3 regions of the Vibrio sp. Vb1554 genome follow, and region 1 is predicted to be linked to each of the others. Evidence: predicted binding sites of a transcription regulator. Region 1 holds the regulator's gene; each other region holds the start of a gene.
The links. The regulator CRP, encoded in region 1, controls carbon source genes, mostly activating them, when cyclic AMP is high. The targets are predictions, from matches to a motif close to TGTGANNNNNNTCACA.
Positions count from the first base shown of each region.

Region 1 (2,210 bases):
ATTCAACGTCTTTGCCCTTCGGCGGCTAAAGTGCATCAGCTGCTTCAAGAAGATGAGCCTCTGATTAATGATCATATAGCTTTACGTACCTTCAATATCGCGCCTCTTGGTATTGAAACTCTAGCTAAGCCATTTGTAGCTATTGGTTACAAGGCGTGTGGTGATTACGTTTTCGAAAGCAAAAAGCTGGTTGCTAAGCACTATGAGCACCCAGATCCGAAGCAACCTAAAGTATTTATTAGTGAGCTAAAAGTTGAAGAGTGCTCGCCTGAGCTACAAGAGATTGTGAAAAATTTGGTGGCACAAGTCGATGCTGACAAGCTGAACGATAGCGCATTCTTACATGGTGGACGCTTGTGGGATTTAAGCTTTGCTGATTACCAAACGTTGGCTAAAGAAAGTGAGTACGCATCTTGGCTTGCGGCGCATGGTTACGGAGCAAACCACTTCACGGTGAGCGTTAACCAACTCAATGAATATGAAGAAGTGAAGCAGGTAAACGATCATCTGCGTACCGCTGGGTTTACCATTAATGAAAATGGTGGTGAAGTGAAGGGCACTCCTGAGGTGTTGCTAGAGCAGTCATCGACCATGGCTGATAAAGTAGCGGTTCGTTTTAGCGAAGGCACTGAAATTATCCCTGGCGGGTTTTATGAATTTGCTAAGCGCTATCCGATGGAAAATGGTGATTTGTACCCAGGTTTCGTGGCCGCTTCAGCTGACAAAATCTTTGAAAGTACGAATGGCTAAGTTTTAGGGTTAACCTGTTAAGCTTACTCATTAGTGTTCGCTGCACCCTATCTCATTTGGTCATGAGCAAATAAAAAGCCACCAATGTTGCCATTGGTGGCTTTTATAATTTTGTTCGTGTCACTCTAGTTTGAGATTAACGAGTACCGTAAACCACGATGGTTTTACCGTGAGCAGAGATTAGGTTCTGCTCTTCTAGCATCTTCAAAATACGACCTACTGTCTCACGAGAACAGCCAACAATTTGACCGATTTCTTGACGAGTGATCTTGATTTGCATGCCGTCTGGGTGAGTCATTGCGTCTGGTTGTTTTGCAAGGTTCAGAAGCGTCTGAGCGATACGACCAGTTACGTCTAGGAACGCCAGGTCACCCACTTTTTGGCTAGTTACTTGAAGACGACGAGCCATCTGCGCAGAAAGACGCATTAGGATGTCTGGGTTTACTTGGATAAGCTGACGGAACTTCTTGAAAGAAATTTCAGCAACTTCACAAGGAGATTTAGCACGAACCCAAGCTGTGCGCTCTTGGTCTTCCTCGAATAGACCAAGTTCACCAATAAAGTCTCCTTGGTTTAGGTAAGAAAGGATCATCTCCTTACCTTCTTCGTCTTTGATAAGAACCGCAACAGAACCTTTAACGATGTAGTACAAAGTTTCTGCCTTTTCGCCCGCGTGAATTAGCGTGCTCTTTGAAGGGTACTTATGAATATGACAGTGTGAAAGAAACCACTCTAATGTTGGGTCGGTTTGAGGTTTACCTAGAACCATAATATCTCACTTCCTCTGCAGGGTACGCTTGCGCTATCCATATTTTAGCTAAGCCTGAATTAGGCCTACTAGAATAAGAGCACTTTTTATATGCTGCAAGCTCTCTTGTGTTTCGGTAAGAAATAGTATCCTTTTTCGAAAACGATTTCTTGATTTTAATCGTGCCATGATTGAGATTTTGTAAGCAAAACTGTGCACATGATCACGGTATGAAAAGTAAACATCTTCGCAGGCAGGTTTTTAGCCAATTTTCCCTGTTTCGATGAGCTGTTGTAGGATAGGCCGAACTATGAGCTCCATTGCAAAGCTCATCTTACCGCCGGGTACGACAATCGTGTTGTGGCGTGACATGAATGAGCCATCAATCATGGCCAGCAGATATGGGAAGTCGACATTCTTGATACCGCGTAGGCGAATCACCACAAAACTCTCATCCAAACTAGGGATGCCTTTTGCATTAAGTGGGTTGGAAGTATCAACGGTCGGTACGCGCTGGAAGTTGATGTGAGTACGAGAAAACTGAGGAGTGATATAGTTGAGGTAATCGTCCATGGATCGCACGATTGAGTCCATTACCGCTTCACGCGAATGGCCGCGATCGCGAGTGTCGCGTACGAATTTTTGTATCCACTCTAAGTTCACAATCGGCACCATGCCAATTAAGAAATCCACATGTTGAGCAACATTAACA
Region 1 covers NZ_JAWPOJ010000049.1:1,780-3,989, forward strand. Annotated here, with positions in the region: gene R8N28_RS22670 (DUF1338 domain-containing protein) at 1-750, shown strand, start outside; gene crp (cAMP-activated global transcriptional regulator CRP) at 887-1,519, opposite strand; gene R8N28_RS22680 (phosphoribulokinase) at 1,760-2,210, opposite strand, start outside.

Region 2 (2,210 bases), on a different contig from region 1:
GCGCGCCAAATCGCAATCAAAGTGAATAATCCTCTAGCAAATCCTTTGCTGATCAGTATTGCAGTGCTCATTCCTTTGCTTACTTACTTAAATGTACCGTTTGAAACGTATTATGCGGATAACGAAGGGATCAGTTTTTTACTTCAACCAGCCGTAGTTGCTCTGGCTTACCCGCTATATGAACAACTACCACAGATTAAAGCAAACTGGCGAATCATCACTTTTGCTTGCACAGTAGGCAGTGTGATGTCGATGATGACAACCACCTTGATCGCAGTCGCTTTCAAAGCAGATATCAGTTTAATCGCAAGTCTAGTGGGTAAATCCGTCACTACGCCAATAGCAATGGAAATTTCGAGTCACCTCGGTGGTGAAGCTGCCGTTGCGGCGATCTTGGTTCTGATTGTTGGTTTATTGGGCGCGATTTTGGCATACCCAATTTACAACTTAATTGGAATTAAACACCCGATTGCACGTGGTCTGACAATGGGTACAGTCTCTCATGCCTTAGGCACCGCTACTTGTGCAGAGAAACAGCCCATAGATGCCGCGTTCTCATCACTCGCATTGGTTTTATGTGGGATCATAACTTCTATTTTGGCTCCAAGTTTTTTTGCTTTGGCGGTCTGGCTATATCAATAGTTAAGCGCTCTCGGTCTGCCCTCCTTCCGGCAGGCCGTAGCCTTTACGTTTCTTACTTATCCCTTTTCAAAACCCTATCTTATCTATCAAACTCACCCAGTAATATCGTGAAGGGACTTGACTGAGATATACATTCATAGCATTAGCATTCTAGCTGCTACCACTCGCTCTAGATTACGTAAGTATAAAGTAGCATAGCGGTAAAAGTCGCGTTGGTAACATACTCCTGCTCCTTGGTCATATGAATATATACTGATATGGTTAATTGTGAGACGGAGATAACGCTTCACACCTGTGCAATCGAATACATGTGTGAGCTCACTCTAATTATGTAACAGAATTATCAATTGCATTATTTATCGTGATCTAACGCACGGAACATTTCTATCTTTCACATAGAATAACTGTCCATGCAATAACAAGGATTCAACATGAAAAGTCGCATTGAACAGGCGCTAGCAGGCGCTCCAGAAGCACTTTCCAAACAACTTGCTCCTATCATCCAAGCTGATGATTTTGATGCTACGCTTTCAGTTCAACAATTTGAGCAGTTGCTTTCAGCTACCGGTCTATCAGACAAAGAGCTTCGTGTTGCGCTACTTCCTTTTGCCGCAGCGTACTCCTATGCTCCCCTTTCTGACTTTTATGTCGGCGCTATCGTTCGTGGTCTTTCAGGTCGCCTTTACTTCGGTGCCAACATGGAATTCTTTGGTGTACAGTTGGGTCAAACGGTTCACGCAGAGCAGTCTGCGATTAGCCATGCTTGGATGAAAGGCGAACGTGGTGTTAAGGATATCACTATCAACTTCAGCCCATGTGGTCACTGCCGCCAGTTCATGAATGAGTTATCTACCGCAAACGAGCTTAAAATCCAGCTCCCAGAACGTGAAGAAAAGTCACTTCATGAATACCTGCCTGAAGCCTTTGGACCAAACGATCTCGGTATCGAGTCCGGCTTAATGGCAGAAGTTAAACACCAATTCTCATGTGATGATGAAGACGCACTCATCCAAAGTGCAGTTGAAGCGATGAACATGAGCCACTCTCCATACACCAACAACTTGAGTGGTTTAGCATTAGAGATGACTAGCGGCCGTGTATTCCAAGGCGCTTATGCAGAAAATGCAGCGTTTAATCCTAGCTTGCCACCGCTACAAGTTGCGCTAATCCAAGTTTTACTTGCGGGTGAAACCTTTGACAGCATCAAAGCCGCTGCATTGGTAGAAAACTCTGAAGGTAAGATCAGTCACTTAGCCGATACGCAATCAACGTTGGAAGCGTTGAATCCAGATATTCCGCTTAGTTTTGTCAACGTATAAACGACAAATTCAACAAAAAGCTCTACAACATGTAGAGCTTTTTTATTACCTAAAAACCAAAAGCAAACGTTTGCTTTGTCATAAAACTTCAGTATGATCTCCTGCAATTTCTGTCTCATCACTCTATTTTGTAAGGGAACACTATGTTTGGCACTGCAACTAGCGCAAATGCTACCCGTGTATTACTTTTAGGCTCTGGCGAACTCGGTAAAGAAGTCGCCATTGAATGCCAGAGACTTGGTTTAGAAG
Region 2 covers NZ_JAWPOJ010000005.1:154,281-156,490, reverse strand. Annotated here, with positions in the region: gene R8N28_RS06665 (LrgB family protein) at 1-642, shown strand, start outside; gene cdd (cytidine deaminase) at 1,074-1,961, shown strand; gene purT (formate-dependent phosphoribosylglycinamide formyltransferase) at 2,105-2,210, shown strand, end outside.
Region 2: the regulator CRP is predicted to act here: its motif matches at 954-969, upstream of cdd (cytidine deaminase).

Region 3 (2,210 bases), on a different contig from region 1:
AGGACCATCCCATGGTTCCATGATGTTCGCGTGGTACTGATAGAACGCGCGACGTTTAGGATCCATGTTTTTGTTTTCTTGCCATGCTTCCGGGATCATCATCATCAATGCGTGTGGCAGGCTGCGACCAGAAAGAACTAGGAGCTCAAGTGCCATATCGAAGTTAGATGAATCCGAGCTGCCTTCCTGACAGATTGGAAGAAGCATGTCGATTTCAGCCTGAGTAAACAGGTCTGATTCTAGGATTGCTTCACGGGCTTTCATCCAGTTCAAGTTACCGCGAACTGTATTGATTTCACCGTTGTGGGCAATGTAACGGAAAGGCTGTGCAAGACGCCATTTCGGGAAGGTATTGGTAGAGAAACGAGAGTGTACCAGCGCCAGTGCAGTCACCATGGTCGGGTTTTGTAGATCAAGGAAGTACTGAGGTACTTGCTCGGTCGTTAACTGACCTTTGTATACCAATGTCTTGTAAGACATGGAGTTAATGTAGAAGTCGTCACCAATGTTCGAAACGCTTTCTAGGCAAACACGTACAGTATAGTTACGAAGTACGTACAGTTTGCGCTCTAGCTCTTCAGGCGTGATGCCAGGGCCGCCGGAGATAAACACGTGCTCAAATTGAGGCTCTGTGCTTAGAGGGTCGGCACCAATCATGGAGTTGTCGGTTGGTAATACGCGGTAGCCGATAACTTCAAGGTCTAGACGCTGTGCGTTGCGTTCTAGAATGTCACGGCATTGTTCGCGTTTGTATTCGTCTTTCGGGAAAAGAACGACACCAACACCATACTTTTCAAACGAAGGCAGTTTAATGCCTAGCTTAACGGCTTCTTCTAATAGGAATTCATGAGGTTTTTGTAGCAAGATACCCGCACCGTCACCGCTGCATGGGTCACAACCTTGACCACCACGGTGTTCCATGCGAGCCAGCATATCCAATGCTTGAGTCACTACTTCATGAGATTTACGGTTTTTAAGGTGAGCAACAAAACCGATACCACAAGCGTCATGCTCCAGTTCCGGAGTGTACAGACCCTGTGGATTTTGCTCTCTATCTACCATAGATACATCCTTCCAGTTCAATGTCGACGCAAAAGTAACGGGCAGCAAATACTACCTAGACTATTGATTACGTCTTGTCCTTTATATTTATTATCGCCACCGATCTAGGTTGACCGGTCTTGATTCCTTTCCGTATCTCGCAGGAAAAGTTTTGCGAGAAAAACAATCCTTGGTGGTATCCCTTTATTTATTATCACTATCTAGTGATTTATATAGGTAGGAGTGGGATAACACCGACAAATCCCGCAGTGTGCTTTGTAATAAAAGTCACAAAAATAACGGGGTTGTGTAAGTATCCTACAATTTTGTCACTTCAGAATGCAATGAAAAAGTCGGCGTTGTGACCCAATTTTTTCGTTTAATTATGCATTTTTAGTTTAACATTTACGCAACATGAACGATTTTTGTCTTTAATTATGCAAGTTTATTGATTTTGACCTGCATGATGGGTGTTTGAATTGATTAATATTGTGTGTTTTTTCTTGCAGGGATGTAATTTATTTACATAGATCGTAGTGAGATTGATTACGATTTATTGTTGGTGAGAATTTATGCAGTTACATGAGTTGGTCAATACAATCGGCCAAGATCTTCAGCGTCGATACGGTGAAAAGGTTCATAAGTTAACATTGCACGGTGGATTTAGTTGCCCTAACCGCGATGGCACGATTGGGCGGGGAGGATGTACATTTTGCAATGTGGCTTCGTTTGCAGATGAAGAAGTCCAGATAAAAAGCATTCACGAACAGTTAAAAGATCGCGCAGGTGAAATTCACAGAGCGAAGAAGTATCTCGCTTATTTTCAGGCCTACACCAGTACCTATGCAGAAGTACAAGTTCTCAAAAACATGTATGAGGAAGCACTAAAGGCTGCAGACATGGTTGGTCTTTGTGTGGGGACGCGTCCTGATTGCGTCCCTGATGCGGTATTGGATTTACTGTCGGGCTATGTACAGCAAGGTTATGAAATTTGGCTAGAACTAGGTCTTCAAACCGCCAACAACGACACCCTCAAACGTATCAATCGTGGTCATGACTTTGAGTGTTATGCCGAAATCACTAAGCGTGCTCGAACACTCGGAATCAAGGTTTGTACTCACTTAATTGTGGGTTTACCCAAAGAAACCCGCGCCGAAAATATTGAAACG
Region 3 covers NZ_JAWPOJ010000008.1:105,368-107,577, forward strand. Annotated here, with positions in the region: gene gltB (glutamate synthase large subunit) at 1-1,062, opposite strand, end outside; gene R8N28_RS09140 (TIGR01212 family radical SAM protein) at 1,614-2,210, shown strand, end outside.
Region 3: the regulator CRP is predicted to act here: its motif matches at 1,319-1,334, upstream of gltB (glutamate synthase large subunit).